One region of the Pantoea sp. SGAir0180 genome, then DNA from elsewhere that is predicted to be linked to it. Evidence: predicted binding sites of a transcription regulator. Region 1 holds the regulator's gene; each other region holds the start of a gene.
The links. The regulator PurR, encoded in region 1, represses purine synthesis genes. The targets are predictions, from matches to a motif close to CANGCAAACGTTTGCNTG.
Positions count from the first base shown of each region.

Region 2: a site for PurR is predicted at 4,103-4,120, ahead of pyrC (dihydroorotase). Genes of this name have one in related genera too.
Region 3: a site for PurR is predicted at 1,226-1,243, ahead of glyA (serine hydroxymethyltransferase). Genes of this name have one in related genera too.
Region 4: a site for PurR is predicted at 1,729-1,746, ahead of C1N58_RS10810 (amino acid aminotransferase). Genes of this name have one in related genera too.

Region 1 covers NZ_CP028071.1:1,908,003-1,913,410, reverse strand. The annotation lists gene punC (purine nucleoside transporter PunC) at 256-1,458, opposite strand; gene punR (DNA-binding transcriptional activator PunR) at 1,567-2,472, shown strand; gene purR (HTH-type transcriptional repressor PurR) at 2,469-3,494, opposite strand; gene C1N58_RS08915 (cytochrome bd-I oxidase subunit CydH) at 3,777-3,866, shown strand; gene C1N58_RS08910 (C40 family peptidase) at 4,061-4,879, opposite strand; gene C1N58_RS08905 (Grx4 family monothiol glutaredoxin) at 5,243-5,408, shown strand, end outside.
Region 2 covers NZ_CP028071.1:2,220,375-2,225,782, reverse strand. The annotation lists gene C1N58_RS10400 (cytochrome b) at 1-263, opposite strand, end outside; gene solA (N-methyl-L-tryptophan oxidase) at 555-1,673, opposite strand; gene bssS (biofilm formation regulator BssS) at 1,770-2,024, opposite strand; gene C1N58_RS10385 (hypothetical protein) at 2,270-2,542, opposite strand; gene dinI (DNA damage-inducible protein I) at 2,685-2,930, opposite strand; gene pyrC (dihydroorotase) at 2,993-4,036, opposite strand; gene C1N58_RS10370 (lipoprotein) at 4,194-4,757, opposite strand; gene rimJ (ribosomal protein S5-alanine N-acetyltransferase) at 5,166-5,408, shown strand, end outside.
Region 3 covers NZ_CP028071.1:543,948-549,355, reverse strand. The annotation lists gene glyA (serine hydroxymethyltransferase) at 1-1,115, opposite strand, end outside; gene hmpA (NO-inducible flavohemoprotein) at 1,440-2,624, shown strand; gene C1N58_RS02765 (hypothetical protein) at 2,863-3,369, opposite strand; gene glnB (nitrogen regulatory protein P-II) at 3,799-4,137, opposite strand; gene glrR (two-component system response regulator GlrR) at 4,228-5,408, opposite strand, start outside.
Region 4 covers NZ_CP028071.1:2,304,116-2,309,523, reverse strand. The annotation lists gene C1N58_RS10815 (MBL fold metallo-hydrolase) at 1-432, shown strand, start outside; gene C1N58_RS10810 (amino acid aminotransferase) at 475-1,665, opposite strand; gene C1N58_RS10805 (porin) at 1,875-3,053, opposite strand; gene asnS (asparagine--tRNA ligase) at 3,354-4,754, opposite strand; gene pncB (nicotinate phosphoribosyltransferase) at 4,912-5,408, opposite strand, start outside.

The DNA.
Region 1 (5,408 bases):
CTGAGAAAAAGCAGGAGCTGTTTCTCAGGATTATGAGAAAAGTCACAGATGACGCCTTGCGCCAGACAACAAAAAGGGTACAGAGAAGAGAAAACGTCGGTATCCATGCAGCGTTGCTCACACAGATGCCGTCACAGCCTGAAGGCTGTGTGAAACATTTTTATTATGATGACAGTGCGAGTGGGTCTGGCAGAGGAGGCACACTGGCAGACCCTGATTCAGTCAGTGAAAACGGGTAACACGCAAATCGTTGCCTCAGTGATTATCCTGGCAGGGATGTGCAGATGAGGCAATATCAGTTTGTGCGCCGGCGCCGCGCTGTAGCTGATAGCCCATCCATGCCAGACCAATCGTCACCATCATAATTAGCGTGGTCGTAAACAGAGCCTGGATCAAGCCTGCGGACACCGCAAGGCTGGCGGCAAAACAGAGTCCGAGCTGAAGCGTGTTCTGGAATGCCGCCGCTTTCCCGGTGGCATTTGGGAAGGGCAGCAGCGCACTGGACACCACAATCGGATAAATCGCGCCATTTGCCAGCGCCATGCCGCAGAACGGCACCAGTAACGCCGTGAGTGACGGGCTTCCCGAAAGCGCGACGGCAAACAGCGCCCCGACACTCAGGCTATAGACGCCGAGCAGCCACGGCAGCAGCGTTGCGCCAGAAAACCGGTTGAGCAGCGCACGGCAGCCAAACCCGCCGATTAAAAAGGCGATGGTTTGGGGAATATAACTGAGCCCGATATCCGCAGGAGACAGACCAATATCAGCCAGGATAAACGGCGAACCCGTCAGCCATGCAAAAAAACTGGCTGAGCAGGCGGAATACATCAGTACGTTACCGCTGTAGGCACGTGCGCGCAGCAGCGTCAGAAACCCAGGCTGCGGAGCAGGGGAACGTTGCTTTTTTTGCGGCGAAGGCAGGCGCAGCGTGACCAGGATGAGCGCCACAGCAATTCCCGTCAGCACCGCAAAAATGGCGCGCCAGTGAAAATGGCCGATCAGCCAGGCGCCCAGTAACGGCGCCAGGGCGGGAGACAGCGCGACGAGCGGCATAATGGTAGCAAAGACTTTATTAGCCTGTGACTGAGGATAGCGATCGACGACCAGCGCCTGCCAGCTGACGGCCGCCGCGCACACGCCGATAGCCTGCACAAAACGCAGTACCAGCATCAGGATCACATTATCTACCCACAACATACCCGCACAGCCCAGAGCAAACAGGGCGAGGCCTGCCAGCAGCACCGGCTTACGCCCCAACCGATCAGATAAGGGGCCCCAGACCAGTTGACCACAGGCAAAACCGGCCAGAAACAGACTCATGCTGGCGCTGATCATCCCGGCTGACGTGCTAAAACTTTGCTGCATAGCGCCGAAGGCGGGCAGGTACATATCGGTTGCCAGAAAGCCCAGCATACTGAGCACGGCAAGATAGGGAATAAAGCCTTTTGAAGCGGACATCGGGTTCTCATCAGTTGCAGAATAAACGCGGGGCAGTGTAAAAGCTGTACTTCACGCTGTGAAACGGTAAAATTTGCCTGTTGCTGTTAAAAATTTTGAAGGCAAATTATGTGGTCTGAATATGCGCTGGAAGTGGTGGATGCGGTCGCACGCGGTGGCAGCTTTAGCGCGGCCGCCCAGGAACTGCACCGTGTGCCTTCTGCCATCAGCTATACCGTTCGCCAGCTGGAAACCTGGCTGGCTGTGCCGCTGTTTGAACGCCAGCACCGGGAGGTGATTCTCACGCCGGCGGGCGAGCATTTCGTGCGGGAAGGGCGCAGCGTTATCAAAAAAATGGATGCCACACGACGTCAGTGTCAACAGCTCGCCAACGGCTGGCGCGGTCAGATTGGTATTGCCGTCGACTGCATCGTCAAACCGCAGCGGACCCGGCAGTTTGTCAGGGATTTTTACCGTCATTTTCCCGACATGGAGTTGCACATCAGCTATGAGGTCTTTAACGGCGTCTGGGATGCGCTGGCAGACGGGCGAGTGGATGTGGCGATAGGTGCGACACAGGCGATTCCGGTGGGGGGGCGTTTCGCCTTTCGCGATATGGGCACCCTGAACTGGCGTTGCGTGGTGGCGCATCAGCATCCTCTGACGCAGGTTGCTACGCTGGATGATGAGGCGTTGCGCTACTGGCCTTCTCTGGTGCTGGAAGATACGTCACGCGCGTTACCGCGTCGTATGACCTGGGCGCTGGATAACCAACGCCGGCTGGTGGTCCCGGACTGGCAAACCGGTCTGGACTGCGTGCGCGCCGGCTTGTGTGTCGCGATGATACCCGGCCATTTAGCGCGGCCCTTACTGGACAGCGGCGAGATGGCAGAGCTGAACTTACCACAGGCGTTTCCGGAAAGTCCCTGCTGCGTCAGCTGGGCGGAAGATCGCGCATCACCGGCGCTGGGGTGGTTACTCCAGTACCTGGGCGATGCGCAAACGCTAAATCAGGAGTGGTTGAGCGAGGATTAACGGCGGTAATCGCGATAAGGACCATAGCCCACCGAGCGTCGCTCAATAAGCGTCGGGTGGACTTCAATCGTCTGCGACTCTTCCCGCTTACTGGTAATGCGATCTAACAACATCTCCAGCGCTTTCTCACCCAACTGGGCTTTAGGTTGATGCACCGTGGTCAGTGCCGGAGTGAAATAGCGCGCATTGCGCACATTGTCGTAACCAATGACGGAGATATCCTGCGGCACGCGCAGGCCCATTTCGTCGGCCGCGCAGATTGCGCCCATCGCCATGATGTCGCCCCCACAGAATACGGCGCTTGGGCGCTGCTTCTGTGACAGAATCTGCTGCATGGCCTGATAGCCAGATTCGGGTTCAAAGTCACCCTGCACAATCCATTCGGCACGTGGCTGAATACCCGCTTCTTCCAGCGCCTTAAGGAAACCGGCATGGCGACCGCCTCCCGTGTTACGCTCCATCTGGCCGGGAATGGCACCAATATCGCGATGACCACGCTCAATCAAATAACGTCCCGCCAGATAACCGCCCTGAAAAGCATTGTCCAGTACGGTATCGGTAAAGTCGGCACGGGATTCGCCCCAGTCCATCACCACCATCGGAATATTGCGGTTCGCTTCCAGCATTTGCAGCAGATCATCCGGATACTCTGAACACATCACCAGAAGCCCGTCAACGCGCTTTTGCGCCATCATCGACAGATAGGCGCGCTGTTTTTGCAGGTCATTATGTGCGTTGCCCAGAATCAGGGTATAGCCTTTATCGAAGCAGTGATTCTCAATGGCTTCGATAATTTCAGCAAAGTAGGGCGCTTCACTGGACGTGGCGAGCAGGCCCAGCGTTTTGGTGTGATTCACCTTCAGGCTACGCGCGACTGCGCTGGGAGAATAATGCAGTTCCCGAATCGCTTCCCACACCGCTTCGCAGGTATTTTCTGCGACAAAGCGCGTTTTATTGATGACGTGTGAGACGGTCGTGGTGGACACGCCCGCACGCTTCGCCACATCTTTAATTGTTGCCATGTAAATCGAACTCCCGGGCCTATCTAAATTATTGATAAGCATATTGTTAAACGTTTGCGTCAGCGGACGGTTATTTCTGCGAAAAACATCGCTTTTCTGTCCGGTATTGAGTCATCAGGGCAGGAAATAACGTCTGAAAAGGGCGCGGACGCAACCGATATTGCGCGCTGTTGCGCAACAAAGGGGGGATTCTAACAAGGCTGTGCGGATAAAACGAGATTTTTACCCACGCGTATGTGAAAATGCTATAACCTTACAAACGTCAGGGTTAAAGGAGAGGGGATGAGTACCGATTTAAAACTGTCATTAATGACGACGGCAGCCGCACTGTTAATGATCATCGCGTTTAGCTTCACCGCTATTCTGCACTAGCCGCATTCGTTTGCAGCGACGCTATACTGGCTGACTGCGCGTCCAGCCTTGCCGGTGATACGTCCTGTCTGTCAGACCGTATCACCGGCAAGTGCGGCATTTTCGCCCGGAACACCCCGCTGCACAATCGGGGCGATATGGGCAATAAAAAAGCCGGGAAGCTGCCTTTCCCGGCTTTTTTGTATGAAGGACGTTTAGCGAACGGTCTTTGGCGTCATAACGCGACGCGCACCAATATAATGGCGCTGCCAGTAATCTTCGCTCAACGCACTGATTTGAATATCTTTACCGGTACGCGGTGACTGAATGAATTTACCGTTGCCCAGGTAAACCCCGACATGATCTGCGGTTCCACGCCCGTTGATGCGGAAGAAAACCAGATCGCCTTTTTCAAGGGATTCGCGGTTGACCGGTGCTGCATCCCGCAGATGGTACATTTCGTTAGCGGTACGGGGGATCTTAAACTTCACGACGTCTTTGTAGGCGTACCATACGAGGCCACTGCAATCAAAACCCGTATGGGGCGATTTGCCTCCCCACTGATAACGCTTGCCAAGTTGCCCCATCAGTTTTGCCATCGCCGTTTCACGCGCTTTCTGGTAACGCTGGCGATGCGCTTTACTCATTTTAATGGTGCCGGTTTCGGTATTGTCTGCCGTTAACGCCTTCGCAGCACGTTGATGACCATACCGTTTTTTGCTGGCGGCATTGGCGGCGACTTTTTTGCTCAGCGTCTTGTGCGAGGCAGTCGTTTTAGCGAGTGTTTTGTGCGTGATGGTGTGAGAGGTCGTTTTGCTGGTTTTCGTGGTCTTACTGACTTTCTGAACAGCGGAGGCGCGACTTTTTTTAGATGAGGCTTTAACCGCGCGTCGTTTGCGCCGATCATCGTCGCGCGCACTTTTTTTCTCTACCTTATGCAAGCTGGCCTTAACCGTCGCATGCGGGGAGGCAGCAGCGATGTTAAAGAAGAGTTGCGCAAAAGCCAGAATAAGAAGCGTAATGATTGAACGCATAGTCCGTTTACTGGTTAAGCTGTCAGATCAAACAGGTCTCTGACAAAGTTAAGAAAAATCTGATCACCGATCAGCGCCGAAGTCATTCTAGTCCAGTTTTTTTTAAAAGAGTAAGTCCTTTTTTATTAATTGCTGGCCTGGATAAAAATCAGGCATAAATCAGGAATTTCAGTCTCTTATAACAGCAAATTCATTGCAAATTATGAATACATTCATAGTCTTTGTCACAGTTTCCTGCGGATGCCTGACCAGCTTACTTAGCAAACATGGCGATTTAACGTCAGACGAGCCAAAATCTCGTTTTCAGTCCTGGCGTGAAGTCGCTACAATAAAGAAACACGAAGTGACGAATTAAGGAAGGCAATAATGAGTACTGTAGAAAAAATTCAGCGCCAGATCGCAGAAAACCCGATCCTGCTGTACATGAAAGGTTCGCCGAAACTGCCAAGCTGCGGTTTCTCTGCGCAGGCGGTCCAGGCGTTGTCTGCCTGTGGTGAGCGCTTTGCTTACGTGGATATTCTGCAGAACC
Region 2 (5,408 bases), 310 kb from region 1:
AAGCGCACCGCAGGAGAATAGCTACGCAGCGGTTCAGGGGGCGGCGAAAGCACACGCCATACCAGCCGGATGACCAGCGCCAGCATTAATAACACGCCGATGCTTTTATGAATGTCAGGCGCGTTATGGTACCAGCTGTCGTAATAGCTCAGGCCAACCATCCACAGGCCCAGCGCGAACATGGCATAAATAACCACGGCCATTGACCAGTGCAGAAAAATCGTGAGTAAACCGTAACGGGTGGAGGAATTTGTCAGCGACATTGTGCTACAGCATCAAAGGAATACGTGGAAACAAGAATCTACAGAATGAAACACAAAATCAATGATGCTTACTTTTTTATAAATTTATTGGTGCTGGTGCAATGGGTTTGGTGAACCGATTTGACTATGCGCAGGATTATTGAATAAACGCACTTATCTGGCGGCGGCATGACGTGACTGATGGAGAAAACATCTCTGAAACACCTGGCTGGCAGAAGAAAAAGCGGTAAAACGGGCTGGCGTGTAAATCTGTGTCAATGCGGCGCGGTGCACTGCACGCGCGCCGTACGGTCAGGCGTGAAAACGCGATAAACGGAAAGGGGTAAGATCGAAACTGAACGGTTTGTTCTGTGCAAACTGACTGGCGAGTTCACCCAACACGCTGGCAAATTTAAAGCCATGCCCGCTTAAACCGGTGATGATCAGACGATTCGGTTCGCCCGGAAGTGTATCAATGATGAAATCCTCATCAGGACTCACGTCATAGCTACAGGCTTCACCGTGCAGGCAAACCCCAACGCCCGGTAAAAACTGACGGAGAAACCGGAAGGCTTCACTGCCATCGGCGGAAAGGCTGCCGAACGGCTTGCGGTCTTCAGGTGTTGTCATTAGCTGACCACCATCATGACGACCGACTTTTAAGGCATTGTTGTCCGCCGGGAAACCATAATACTGACTGCCATCCGGCATTTCGCAGGTGAAGCCAGGAAACGCATTGTTTTCACTGTAGCGGCCATCAGCCTGATACCAGGCAAACACCTTACGCTTAGGGGCGATGGGCAAATCGGGGACCAGTTTACTTACCCAGGTGCCCGCACTGACCAACAGTTTGCGGCCACGGTAAAGGCCATCGAGCGTGGTAACCTGTTGCAATTCGCCGTCACGCCGGATCTGAGTAACCGGGCAGTTAAACAACTGCGCGCAGCCCTGTTTTTCTGCCAGCTGTATCCAGCTTCGAACCGCCTGTTCACTTTTTAAAAAGCCAGAGTTTGGTTCGAAAACGCCCAGATATCCGTCAGGAACCGCCAGCTGTGGCCAGCGCTTGCGCACGTCAGCCGCCTGCAGCACCTCGACAGGGAGCTGCCAGGTTTTGGCGCTGCTTACGACGTTTTGAATAAATTCAGACTGGACAGGCGCAAGATTCAGGACACCGCAACGATGCATAATGCGCTCGCCCGCCTGCTGTTCCAGTTCATCCCACAACGTTTGCGCACGCAATACCAGCGGTACATAGCGTTCGCCCTCGCCATAGGCATGACGAATCAAACGGCTTTCTCCGTGATGAGCACCCTGATGATGGGGAGGATGTGCGCTGTCAATCATCAGTACGGAAAGGCCAGCCTGGGTCGCATAATAGCCAGCCGCTGCACCCACTGAACCGCCACCGACCACAATGAGATCGTAAATCATGAAAATGGAACTCCTGAAAGGGTTACATAATCAATAGCATACCAGAAAGTCCATGAAAAAAGGCACCCGGTTGGGTGCCTCGCTGATGCAGCAGTATTAATGCTTCTTTCGTAGTCGTTCTACTTGCTCGGCAGATTCAATCTTAGCGATGCCCGCTTCGAGAATAGAGATAAATTGCCTGGCTACATCAGTCGTCAGCCAGTAGGTCGGGCCGACGTCCGCGTCTTCTTCAGTTTGATCCTGCGACGAAAGGGAGTGCAGACGGATCATCATCGCATCATAGCTGTCAACAGTACTGATATCCCAGCCCACCAGAGGATGGGTCTGAATTACATCTTTCCGACTGTCCATTATAACCTCCTTATTACTCGTTAAACGAAGTGCATGATGAGGTTCAATGCGGCTTTTAATTTCCACTGCGAAACAATTATAACAGCAAAATGGCGATTCACTGATTAAAACGTATCATGGAAAGCCTGAATGCAGAATGATTATCTCTAAAACAGTCAGGCTGAGAAGATATAATACCTGAATACCGGGCGTGCAATTGTCCTAATTGAACAATAAAAAAGGCTTATTAAGGTCGTTAAACAGGGTTAAAGAGGGGAAGTTTCAACGCCTGCTGAACCGCTACGTTTTTGTAATGTCTCTGCAAGGCGCGCAAACTGCTGCTGCAATTGCTCATCATGGTTTTGATTTTGCGCTTCAAGCGAAAGATTATGCACCAGCAACTGACTGGCCCGGTCATCAAGACAGAAAATCAGGCTGGAAAAGGCGTTTTCCAGCACCGTCAAGCGGCGTTGCTGTTCACCGATGAGCGTCAGCAGCTCGCCAAAGGTCATGGTTTCTTCGGGTTTATCTGTAGTCATGGGATGAAACTCCTTTTATGCATGATCAGCGCCAGCATAGGGCATTGGTCATTCGGAGTCCAGATGGGCGAGCGGTTCGTCAGGCATAAATGAAGATAAAAAAACCGGGTGGCGAAACCCGGTAAAAACAGCACAGTGGCGGTTAATCGGTAATGAACCAGTCGTCAGCGCTTTCCCACGTTTGCTGCAGGATTTCACTGATTTGCTCACGCGTGTCTTTGTCACCGCCCATTACGCTCAGTTGATTCGCCGTGGCGTAACGCACTTTGACCTGATTGGTGAATTGCGGAAATTGTTCATCGATCCGGCGCGACAGCTCCTGGCTCAGGGCTTCCATCGCACCAGCGGGAAGAGGTTGGGTTTTGGCAACGGTAATTTCAACACGCATAAAAGCCTCCGTATAAGATACTGTATATAATTACAGTATAAATATGGCGGAGGCAAGCGAAATTATTTTATACGCCAGTTGAGGGTTTCCCCGGCAAGGAAAGGCACCAGCGTATGAGCGCCCATTGCAATGCTTTCTTCTACCGTCCATGGCTCACGCACCAGCGTAAGGGTGCCGTCGTTCAGCGGCAGGCCATAGAAACGCGGACCATTTTCAGAACAAAATGCCTCAAAATGCTGCAGGGCATTGAGCTCTTCAAATACGGTGGCGTACGCGGGCAGGGAGGTAGGGGCGTTGAACACACCCGCACAGCCGCAGCTGCTCTCTTTCAGATGGCGCAAATGAGGCGCGGTGTCGGTACCCAGAAAGAAACGGGGATGACCGGAGGCGACAATCCTGCGCAGCGCCTGCTGATGCGTATTGCGTTTCAGGATCGGCAGACAGTACAGGTGAGGGCGGATACCCCCGACCAGCATATGGTTGCGGTTGAACATCAGATGCTGCGGCGTAATCGTTGCCGCCAGGTTTTCATTGGCGCTTTCCACATAGTCAGCTGCATCTTTGGTCGTGATGTGTTCCATCACCACTTTCAGCGCGGGGAACTGTTTGCGTAGCGGTTCCATCACCGTTTCAATAAAGCGGGCTTCGCGGTCAAAAATATCGATGTGCGAGTCCGTCACTTCACCATGCACCAGCAGCGGCATTCCCAGCGTTTGCATCCGCTCCAGCACTGAAGCAATCGAAGCAATATTGGTGACACCATGGCTTGAATTGGTCGTGGCATGAGCGGGATACAGTTTGGCGGCCGTGAACAATCCCGACTGAAAACCGCGGGCCAGCTCATCGGCCTCTAACGAGTCGGTCAGGTAGCAGGTCATCAGGGGGGTAAAAGCGTGCCCATCAGGTAAGGCAGCCAGAATGCGATTGCGATAAGCTTCGCCCGCCGCGACGCTGACTACCGGCGGAACCAGATTGGGCATGACGATAGCACGACCATTGACTGCGCTGGTATAGGGCAGCACAGTGTTGAGCATATCATCATCACGAAGATGGATATGCCAGTCATCTGGACGGCGGATAGTAAGTTGCTGAGGGTGTGCGGTCATGAATGCGGCTCCGGCAAGTAGAATAAACGAAAGGCGTGTTTAGGCCGGGTTATAAGCATAAGGACTCAGGCAACCGTTTGCACCTGTTTTTCTTTTTTAAAAAAAATCCGCGCCTGAAGGCGCGGATAAGATGACGGTAAAGCTGCCTGTCAGGCGGTTAGTCGGTGAAGGGGATGACCAGTTCACCAGGCTTCACTTCCAGCCCTTTCGCGAATTTTTTCGCCAGCGATTCCGCTTTACTGCGATCGGCGCTCAGCACGTAGGCCGGGTGCTGATCAAAGTAGCTTTTTAACGACTGATTCAGATAAGGCGTCAGGGTTTTCATAATAGAGGCCATTTTCTCGGGCTGAACCTGCGCATCGACGATTTCCATATCGCGCAAATATATGGCTCCTTGCTGCTGATCAAACACTGGCTGCGCACGCATTTTGAGCTGCATATCGGCCTGTTGCGGACCAAAGAGTGAGGAGACATTAATTTTGGCATCGCCCGATAAGGTGACTTTGCCTGGCACGTCCCGACCAATCTGGCTATTCAGGTTAGTTAACACAATATGGGCATTGACCAGACCTGATACGCCAATGTCTTTTTCGAAGTTATTATGTTTTTGCAGGGCCTGATTGACTTCCTGTTCGCTAATTGTGTATTGCGTTAACTGATTACAGCCACTCAGTAAAACCGCTAAAAACAGGGCAACCAGCCCGTGAAAAACCGTCTTCATACTTCCCTCGTTTAACTGTAAAACTCGCTCGTGGCATAGCCTGCCTGAATGCAAACCGTCTGTCATCAGGAATGGGATGATATGGATTTGCCGAAAATGCCTTCCGGAAGAAAGTGTCCCGATCTGCCGCTGTTAAAACGGGCGGCTTGCGGCACCTACGACTTCTTACGCGGCGGGGCAGTGGCAGCGCACAGGGTTAAGAAACCGATGTGGTTACCAAACCAATTTTCTGGATCGGAGATATGAACAGATCTTTTGACGCGTCTGCGCTGCACGGTGGGCCGGACGATAATTCAGCGACCTGGCTGTTGTGGTATGCGTAACGTTTTACCGCAGACCTGGCGGCGGTTATAGTGAAAGTTATCAATGACTGGCATTTCCTTCCCGCCATGGACTTCAGGAGAGATGATGTTTGGCTATCGTTCTGCCGCACCAAGGGTGCGACTCACGACCGAGCGGCTGGTGGTAAGACTGGTTCATGAACGCGATGCATGGCGTTTAGCCGACTATTACGCGGAAAACCGTGACTTCCTTAAACCCTGGGAGCCGGTGCGTGATGACAGCCACTGTTATCCCTCTGGCTGGCAAGCCCGGCTGGGCCTGATCGCTGATATGCATAAACAGGGCTCGGCGTTCTATTTTATTTTAATG
Region 3 (5,408 bases), 1.4 Mb from region 1:
CGACGCGTGACCGCTGGGGTACCGATACGTACACCGGAGGTGACAAACGGGCTTTTCGGATCGTTCGGCACGCTGTTTTTGTTCACGGTGATATTGGCACGGCCCAGTGCCGCATCCGCTTCTTTACCGGTCAGGTTTTTGCTCACCAGATCAATCAGGAACAGGTGGTTGTAAGTGCCGCCTGACACGATGTTATAACCGCGTTCCAGTAAGACCTCGACCATCGCTTTCGCGTTTTTTGCCACCTGCTGCTGGTAGGTTTTGAACTCGGGTTCCATCGCTTCTTTGAACGCCACGGCTTTACCCGCAATGACGTGCATCAGCGGGCCGCCCTGGCCGCCAGGGAAAACCGCAGAGTTAAGCTTTTTGTACAGTTCTTCGTCGCCACCTTTCGCCAGAATGATGCCGCCACGCGGACCGGCCAGCGTTTTGTGGGTTGTAGAAGTCACAACGTGCGCGTGCGGTAAAGGGTTCGGGTAAACGTCAGCCGCAATCAGACCCGCAACGTGCGCCATATCCACAAACAACCAGGCACCAACGCTGTCTGCGATTTCGCGCATTTTGGCCCAGTCGCAAATACCCGAGTACGCAGAGAAACCGCCAATGATCATCTTAGGCTGGTGCGTTTTTGCCAGCTCAGCCAGTTCGTTGTAGTCAATTTTACCGGTTTCATCGATACCATAAGGCACGACATTGTAGAGTTTGCCCGACAGGTTAACAGGCGAACCGTGCGTCAGATGACCACCGTGCGCGAGGTTCATACCCAGAATGGTATCGCCTGGCTGCAGCAGGGCGGTAAACACAGCAAAGTTAGCCTGTGAACCTGAGTGCGGCTGTACGTTGGCATAATCTGCACCAAACAGCGCTTTCGCACGATCGATAGCCAGCTGCTCAACAATATCTACATACTCGCAGCCGCCGTAATAACGTTTGCCAGGATAGCCTTCAGCATATTTGTTGGTGAGCTGTGAACCTTGCGCCTGCATTACACGCGGGCTGGTGTAGTTTTCAGAAGCAATCAGTTCAATGTGCTCTTCCTGACGCACTTTCTCTTGCTCCATCGCCTGCCACAACTCGGCATCATAATCGGCAATGTTCATTTCACGCTTTAACATCCGCATCTCCTGACTGGCTATCTTTAAATCGGCAAATTACGCCCCCAAAGGGCGAAGGCAGACAGTGTAAACCCTTTTACCAGGGGACGGTAGGGCCAATCCCCTCTTTTTACGCAAACGTTTGGCTTCGCATTGGCGATGTGTTTTTGGCTCGCTTTGCAAGCGGTTTCCCGCTGTTTTTCCCCGCACCCTGTAACGGAAATTTTCCATTTCTCCGTCTGAAAATTTGCCGCTCAGTCTTCCTGTAAACCACAACGCTATTTACAGAACAAAACGCCCGGCCATAAGATGCATTTAAAATGCAACTTTAAGTGAGGTATTCCCATGCTTGATGCCAAGACGATTCACATTGTGAAATCCACCCTTCCCGCGATTGCGGCATGCGGCCCCGATCTGACGGCCCATTTTTACAGTCAGATGCTCTCTCATCATCCAGAGTTAAAGCATGTCTTTAACAGGGCCAACCAGCGCAATGGCGCACAGCGTGAAGCGCTGTTTAATGCGATTTGCGCCTACGGGGCCAATCTGGACAATCTGACGGCGCTACGGCCAGCCGTCGAAAAAATTGCCCAAAAGCACGCCAGTCTGACGATCCAACCTGAGCAATATAAAATTGTGGGTGAGTATTTACTCTCCTCTATCGACGCCATGCTGAATCCTGGCGAAGCGGTGCTCGCCGCCTGGAGACGCGCCTACACAGTGCTGGCCGATATATTTATCCAGCGTGAAGAAGCCCTTTATCAGGCATCGGCACACCAGCAAGGCGGCTGGCGCGGCACGAGAGCCTTCTTCATCAGCGCGATTGAGCAACAAAGTGACGTGATCAAAAGCGTTACCCTCGCTCCTGTTGATGGTAAACCCATTGCGTCCTTCAGGCCGGGGCAGTATGTGTCACTGCATCTGCAGCCAGCGGGCTTCCGTTATCAGCAAATTCGTCAGTACTCACTCACCACCGTCAGCAATGCGCAGACCTACCGAATTGCGGTAAAACAGGAAGCCGGGGGAACAGTCTCAGGCTGGCTGCATCAACAGGCCAAAGCAGGCGATGAGATTCAGCTGACGCCTCCACACGGGGATTTTTTTCTCCAGGCAAGTCCGACGACGCCGGTCACGTTGATTTCAGCGGGCGTAGGGCAAACGCCGATGCTGGCCATGCTGCATGCGCTGGCTACCCGGCAGCACCCGGCAGCGGTCAACTGGTTACATGCCGCTGAAAACGGCCAGCAGCATGCCTTTGCAGATGAAGTGCGCGCGGCCGGTGACCTGTTGCCTGATTTTGCCCAACATATCTGGTATCGCGAGCCAAATCAGGGCGATGCAGGTCGTTATGATGCGCAAGGCCTTATGGATCTGGCGAGCGTTTCACCACGTCTGCAGGAGGTGAATACCCACTTCTATCTTTGTGGGCCGCTGGGCTTTATGCAGTTCGTCGTTCAGCAGCTGCTGGCGGTCGGCGTGACGGCGGACAGGATTCACTATGAGGTGTTTGGTCCGCATAAGGTAATGTAATTTGCGGCTATGAACGGCCCTTCTGGCATCTGTTATACGCTGAAAGTAAGGAGCCGTTTCGTGCGTATTACTGTGTTCATGCGTGAAGAGCGACGCGTTGGAGTCGGAGTCGGAGTCGGACATATTTTCATAGCGGAACAGATTACCGCCTATCCAGGCGCTTTCGCACGCATGGCAGCGTTTTACTTACCACTATTGAGCCGGGTAATCGTTAACGCATGGGAAGAAATAGCAGAGTTTAACTTTCTTTTATTGATGGCAATGTATCAGCGAGGGCCTTTCTTAGTTTCAGCAAACAGGATTGTTTCCAGTATCCTTCTGGCAAAGCTTTATGTAATGTCGGGAATGTTTCGTTAAAATAGTCACGCAGTTCATCACGGCCCGGTTCGATAAAAGGCGCTGCACATATGTGATCAATATTTGCCTCATCAACAAATTTTAACACCTCGTTGGGATTCTCAGGTAAAGCACAGGCCATGACAATATTTAAACTTTCCTGAAAAGAGGTCATCCCTAAGAATGGCGATTTGCTTAACACGGGATAAAGTCTTATCCAGCGGGTTTCCCCCTGGGCTATAAGCTCCCCTATTTTGTCGTAATCGCTGTCTGATAAGCCCTTACTATCATGATAATGCGAAGCGGTTAATACTTTACTGTAAAGCGCATCTTCGCCGGAAACGGTCTGACAGGATGCGAGAATCAGAGCGAATATCATTATCCCTTTTACTTTCATTGTATAAGTCATTTTCTGTCAACGCGCCTTCGGTTTTCCTGTAGATATTAAGAGAGTAAATTACACGTCCCTTTATTAACGGCCGTAGTTATAACACGCGAGAACATAAGGCTATGATTAACTGCACCCAATTATAAAAACGCCATGATAACGTTAAGATCATTAGTCGTTTTTGATTTAGATTAATAGCCAAATGAAAGAACATTAACCTTAAATAACAAACAACATGCTAATCGAAATAAAAAACCAAAAAATTAATGCGATACAAAGAGATAATAAGTGAGTTGTACAATTTGAAGTTAATGTTGCCCAGATGATAACGTGCTGGAAATGACTGATTATTGCCCCTTCCTGAAATCAGGCAGGGGCACACTGACCAGCGATAAACGTTGTCCCGCATCGCAGTCGCAGTTCAGAAGCAAGCTTCGCTTCTGAAAAGGATTAAATCGCTTCCTCGTCTTCTTCACCGGTACGGATACGCACCACGCGAGCGACATCGAAAACAAAGATTTTGCCGTCGCCAATTTTGCCGGTTTGCGCGGTGCGCATGATGGTTTCGACGCAGGTGTCCACGATATCATCGCCTACCACCATTTCAATTTTCACCTTCGGCAGAAAGTCCACCATATACTCTGCCCCACGGTAGAGTTCCGTGTGCCCTTTCTGGCGGCCAAAGCCTTTCACTTCGCTTACGGTCATCCCGGTGATGCCGACTTCAGCAAGCGCTTCGCGCACATCATCAAGTTTGAATGGTTTAATTATTGCATCGATCTTTTTCATGTCAGACCCTTTCCTCGCGCCCTCCGTGGTCAGAGGGATTTTTTAAGTATAAATGTCGCTGGCCATGCTGCAGGCTGGTGCGGCAGAAAATTACTCTTTAAAGTCACTGGCGTCCAGTTCGTGACGTGACAGCAGCTTATAGAATTCAGTACGGTTACGTCCAGCCAGACGCGCCGCGTTGGTCACATTTCCTTTGGTCATCTGCAACAGCTTGCGCAGGTAATTGAGTTCAAACTGATTACGCGCCTCGACAAAGGTTGGTAATGCGCTGTTTTCGCCGCTCAGTGCCTGCTCTACCAGCGCATCGCTGATCACCGGCGAGGAACTGAGCGCCACGCACTGTTCAATCACATTCACTAACTGACGCACGTTACCAGGCCAGTTGGCGGAGATCAGGCGCTTCATCGCATCCACCGAAAAACTGCGCACCTGCGGTTTGTGACGGTCCGCGGCCTGGCGCAGCAGATGATTAGCCAGCAGCGGAATATCCTCGGTACGTTGATGCAGCGCCGGTATTTTCAGGTTAACGACGTTCAGGCGATAAAAGAGATCTTCACGGAATTCGTTTTTCTCCATCGCTTTCGGTAAATCCCGGTGCGTGGCGGAGATAATCCGCACATTGATATCAATATCGTTGTTGCTGCCAAGCGGCCGGACTTTACGCTCCTGTATGACCCGCAGCAGTTTAACCTGCAGCGCGGGCGGCATATCGCCGATTTCGTCCAGAAACAGCGTCCCGCCTTCGGCCGCTTTAAACAGGCCGTCGCGTGCGCTGACCGCACCGGTAAAGGCACCTTTCGCGTGACCAAATAACTCCGATTCCAGCAACTGCTCGGGCAAGGCACCACAGTTGATCGCGATGAACGGCTTGTCGGCGCGCGGACTGGCAGCATGGATAGCCTGCGCCAGCACCTCTTTACCCGTCCCGCTTTGCCCGTTGATCAGCACGCTGACATCCGACTGAGCAACCATGTGCGCCTGTTCAAGTAAGCGCAGCATCTGAGGATTGCGTGTTACGATGGCTTCCCGCCAGCGGTCGTCGCTGACCGGGACGCGCTGCGCGAGCGCTTCATCGATTGCCTTATAAAGCGCATCGCGATCGACCGGTTTGGTTAAAAAGCTAAATACGCCCTGCTGGGTTGCCGCGACGGCCTCTGGAATCGAACCGTGTGCGGTTAAAATGATGACCGGCAAGCCCATATGGCGTTTCTGGATTTCGCCAAAAAGCGCCAGGCCGTCCATCTCATCCATGCGCAAATCGCTTATCACCA
Region 4 (5,408 bases), 400 kb from region 1:
GAACTGGCGGCCTGCTGGAACATACCGCTGGTAGGCCCGCACAAACAGGATGCGTTCTGGCTTGAGGCATTGCCCACGCAGAGCCAGATGTTTGGACTTGAGTACTGCGCGCCGCTTACGCCCGATCGCTGGCTGGAAGAGGGGGACACTGTTCAGGTTGGTCAGGTTAATCTTGAGGTTCTGCACTGTCCCGGTCATACGCCAGGCCATATCGTGTTTTTTGACCGACAGGGGCGTTTACTGGTTTCCGGTGATGTGATCTTTAACGGTGGTGTAGGACGCACCGACTTTCCGCAGGGTAACCATCAGCATCTGATTGATGCCATCAAAAACAAAGTGTTGCCGCTGGGAGATGATGTGACGTTTTTGCCCGGTCACGGTCCGCTATCCACTTTAGGTCGTGAACGTCTGACGAATCCTTTTCTGCAATAAAAAATGGGCCAGTCAGGCCCATTTTTTTTCATAAGGACAGGATTACAGCACGGCGACAATCGCTTCACACAGGGCAGACATATTATCGGGCGTCATCCCGGCCACGTTCACCCGGCCTGAGTTCACCGCATATACGCCAAACTCTTCACGCAGACGAATGACCTGATCTTTGGTCAGCCCGCTGAACGAGAACATACCGTTCTGCTTAATGATAAAGCTGAAATCCTGCTGCGCCCCTTTTTCCGCCAGCGTATTCACAAACAGCTGACGCATGCGCTGGATACGCTGACGCATATCGGACAACTCCTGCTGCCAGATGGTACGGAGCGCGTCATTTCCCAGGATGGTTGCAACCACTGCCGCACCGTGTGACGGTGGGTTAGAGTAGTTCGCGCGAATCGTGTACTTCACCTGACTGAAGGCGGTATCGGCCGTGGCTGCATCGCTCGCCACCAGCGTAATCGCACCCACGCGTTCATTATACAGACCAAAGTTTTTGGAATAGGAACTGGCCACAATCAGCTCCTGATGGCTGGCCGCAAACAGGCGCAGACCTGCTGCATCTTCTTCCAGCCCACGGGCAAAGCCCTGATAGGCGAAGTCAAACAGCGGCAACCAGCCATTGGCTTTGGAAAGCGCAGCCAGCTGTTGCCACTGCTCTGCTGTCGGATCGATACCGGTTGGGTTATGGCAGCAGCCGTGGAACAGCACCACATCACCGGCTTTAACCTCTTTCAGCGAGGCCAGCATGCTGTCAAAGTCCAGCGTATGGTTGACCGCATCATAATACGAGTATTCACACACCTCGAGACCCGCGGCGTTAAACACGTTTTTATGGTTCGGCCAGCTCGGGTTGCTGACCCATACGCGCTTCACCGACGTCTGTGTGGCCAGAAAATCCGCAGCGACACGCAGTGCACCTGTCCCGCCTGGCGTCTGCGCGGAACGTACGCGGCCCGCCGAAATCAGGGCGTTGCCTTTACCAAATAACAATTCCTGAGTGCAGTGTGCGAAATCCGGCAGACCGTCAATGCTCAGGTAATTTTTGCTGGTCTCGTTTTCCAGCAGATATTGCTCTGCTTTTTTAACGCTGGTGAGCACCGGGGTTTTCCCGGTTTCATCTTTATAAACGCCAATACCGAGATTAATTTTATTCGGGCGGTCATCGGCACGAAACAGATCGGCCAGGCCAAGGATAGGATCGGCAGGTGCAGCAGAGATCGATTCAAACATGAGTCGGGTCCAGTAGCGTGAACTTTAGCAAATGAAGCATCAGGTTAACGTCAGCACGGCGAAATGCCAACCGTTTGCGATAAAATTCATTGTCCGGTCGGCAGAATTACCGGTACTTATAGGGAGAAGGGGGCCACATAGCGGCTGCGCTGAATAAAGGCAATAAAAAACGGAGCCGAAGCTCCGTTTTTTGTACTGCATCAACAAACTTAGAACTGGTAAACCACACCCAGGCCGACTACGTCGTCGTTAGGAATGCCCAGTGGGTTGTTTTTGTCCAGCTGGTTGATTTTATAATCAACGTAGGTGGCCATGTTTTTGTTGAAGTAGTAGGTTGCGCCCACATCGAAGTATTTGTACAGGTCAGCATCGCCGATATTTTCGATGTCTTTCGCTTTAGACTGGACATAGGCCAGAGACGGACGCAGACCAAAATCGAACTGATATTGTGCTACCAGTTCAATGATCTGCGCTTTGTTAGCGTAGCCAGCGAATGATGCGTTGGTGAAAGTCTGACCATTGTTTGCAATAAAGTTGCCAGTAGAAGAAGATGAAATTGGTGCGGCATTGCGCATTTCACCATACATGGCAGCTAAGTAGATGTTGTTAGCATCATACTTCAGTGCAGTTGCCCAGCTTTCGGCATGCTTACCGGCACCCTGACCTGTTACGTCAGTAGTGGTAGTGGTGCTGCCATTGTTAGAATAAGTTGTCTGTCCACCAGCAGCCTGAGAATTAGTACGATCGCTGCTGCTATAGGCACCTACAATGCCCACGCCGATTGGCGAGGTGTAAGATGTTGACACACCCCAGCCATCGCCATTCGCTCTGCGATCACTACGGTTTGAGTTCTCATTTTTGCCCTGATACTGAAGCGCAAAGTTCCAGCCATCCACCAGACCAAAGAAATTGGTGTTGCGGTAGGTCAGCAGACCACCACTACGGCCATTCATAAAGTTATCAGAGTTACCTGAGTCACCACCGAAGACTGGCAGCATATCGGTCCAGCCGATTGCATCATAAACCACACCGTAGTTACGGCCGTAGTCGATTGAGCCAGCGTCGCCGAATTTCAGACCTGCGAAGCCCAGACGGGTTTTGTTACCGCTCTGTGCGTCAGAACCTTCAGAGTTATTACCCTGGATGTTGTATTCCCACTGACCATAACCGGTCATCTGGTCATTGATCTTGGTTTCGCCTTTGAAGCCGAAGCGGATATAAGTCTGATCGCCGTCATCGTCTGAGTTATCAGAGAACTGGTGACGCGCATCCACTTTACCGTACAGGTCCAGCTTATTGCCGTCTTTATTATAAACTTCTGCTGCATTGGCTGCGCCAGCGGCGAGCAGAGCAGGGATAACCACTGCCAGAATGTTGCGCTTCATCATTATTTATTACCCTCATTGGAGTTATTTGGACACCTGCCACTGCCGTCAAGAAATCTTTACATGAACCTTGAAAGAAGTTTGGTGTCTCCTGTGTCTGCACGCATCTTTCCATCCCCCATCGGGTAATTCTACTGCGAAAATGCTACAAAAGTCGTAATCTTGTTTCAAAGATAAAAAATGTATTTCTAAATGTAAAAATAACGGAACTTTGTGAGTCATATCAAAATTTACAAAAATAAAAAAAGGCCGGCGAAGCCGACCTCTTTATATATATGAATTTCTTATATTAAATGCTGAAAATCAGAAGCTCGCATTACGTGGCGTGCGTGGGAACGGGATAACATCTCTTACATTTTGTACGCCTGTGACATAGGCGATTAAACGTTCGAAACCTAATCCGAATCCGGAATGGGGAACGGTGCCATAGCGACGCAGATCACGATACCACCAGTAATCCTCTTTTTTCAGCCCCATCTCTTCCAGACGCGCATCCAGTACATCCAGACGCTCTTCACGCTGTGAACCGCCGATAATTTCACCAATGCCAGGCGCTAACACATCCATTGCGGCCACGGTTTTACCGTCTTCGTTAAGGCGCATGTAGAACGCTTTGATGTCTTTCGGGTAGTTTTTCACAACGACAGGCGCTTTGAAGTGTTTCTCCGCCAGGTAACGCTCATGCTCAGAAGACAAATCAATGCCCCAGGAGACAGGGTTCTCAAACGTCTGGCCGCAGTTCATCAGAATCTCGACGGCATCGGTATAGTCGACCTGCGCAAAGTCTGTGGTAACAAAGCGCTCCAGACGAGCGATGGCGTCGTTATCAACGCGCTCGGCAAAGAACGCCATGTCGTCTGCACGTTCTTCCAGGACGGCTTTAAACACATACTTCAGCATGGCTTCCGCCAGATCGGCCGCATCATCCAGGGAGGCGAAGGCTATTTCCGGCTCCAGCATCCAGAATTCGGCGAGATGACGGCTGGTGTTGGAGTTTTCGGCCCGGAAGGTGGGGCCAAAGGTATAAATTTTTGACAGCGCACTGGCGTAGGTTTCGCCGTTGAGCTGGCCGGATACCGTCAGGAAAGCTTCCTTACCAAAGAAGTCTTCTGAAAAGTCGACTTTGCCCTGATCGTCACGCGGCAGGTTTTCCAGATCCAGCGTTGATACGCGGAACATTTCACCCGCACCTTCGGTATCGGAAGCGGTAATCAGCGGCGTAGAAACCCAGAAATAGCCGTTCTCATGGAAGAAACGGTGCAGCGCCTGCGCCAGCGTGTGACGAACACGGGCTACGGCACCAATCAGGTTCGTGCGTGGACGCAGGTGGGCCACTTCACGCAAATACTCAATGCTGTGACGTTTGGCCGCCATAGGATAGCTGTCGGGATCTTCCACCCAGCCTACCACCTCCAGCTTTGTCGCCTGGATTTCAAACGCCTGCCCCTGGCCCGGAGATGCCACAACGGTACCGGTGACAATGACGGAGCAGCCGGTAGTCAGGCGCAGCACTTCGTCCTGGTAATTATTCAGAGAATTATTGACGACGGCCTGAACGGGATTAAAGCAGGAGCCGTCATACACGGCGATAAAGGACAGACCGGCTTTTGAATCTCTTCGGGTACGTACCCAACCACGTACGGTGACTTCACTGTCAACCGCGACGCGACCGTGCAGTACATCCGCTACAGGCACTACGCTCATAAATATCTCTCTATATAGAAGAAGTGTGTGAATGAATTCCCCAGACTGGGGTGTTGCTATGTTACTTGCGAGTCAACAGGAAACAAGCAAAATTCAGGGGGAAGGGCAGATTTATTGCCAGGAAAGCGGGGCGCAGCGCGCCCCAGTCACATAGCGCTTAGCTGGCTTTTTTTACCAGCGGCAGGTCAAAGGCTTTTCTCAAGGCTCTGACGAAGGCTTTATCCTGACAAATGGTTTTGCCCGGACTGTCTGACAGCTTGGCAACCGGCTTCCCGTTACACTGCACCAGCTTAATGACAATATTGAGTGGCGTCACGCCGGGAATATCGCAGGTCAGTCGGGTGCCAATGCCAAACACCACGTGAGTACGCTGACCAAAGTGGCGATAGAGCGCCAGCGCTTTATCCAGATTCAGGTTGTCGGAGAACACCAGGGTTTTACTCTGTGGATCTATGCCCAGTTGCTGATAATGCGCCAGGGCTTTTTCACCCCATTCAACCGGGTCGCCCGAATCATGGCGTAAACCCTGGTAACGGCGGGCGAAGACCGGGCCGAAGTCGCGCAGGAAGGCGTCCATAGCGATGCAGTCCGTTAACGCAATACCTAGTTTGTCATCATATTCATCCAGCCAGGCCTGTAACGCGGCCCGCTGGC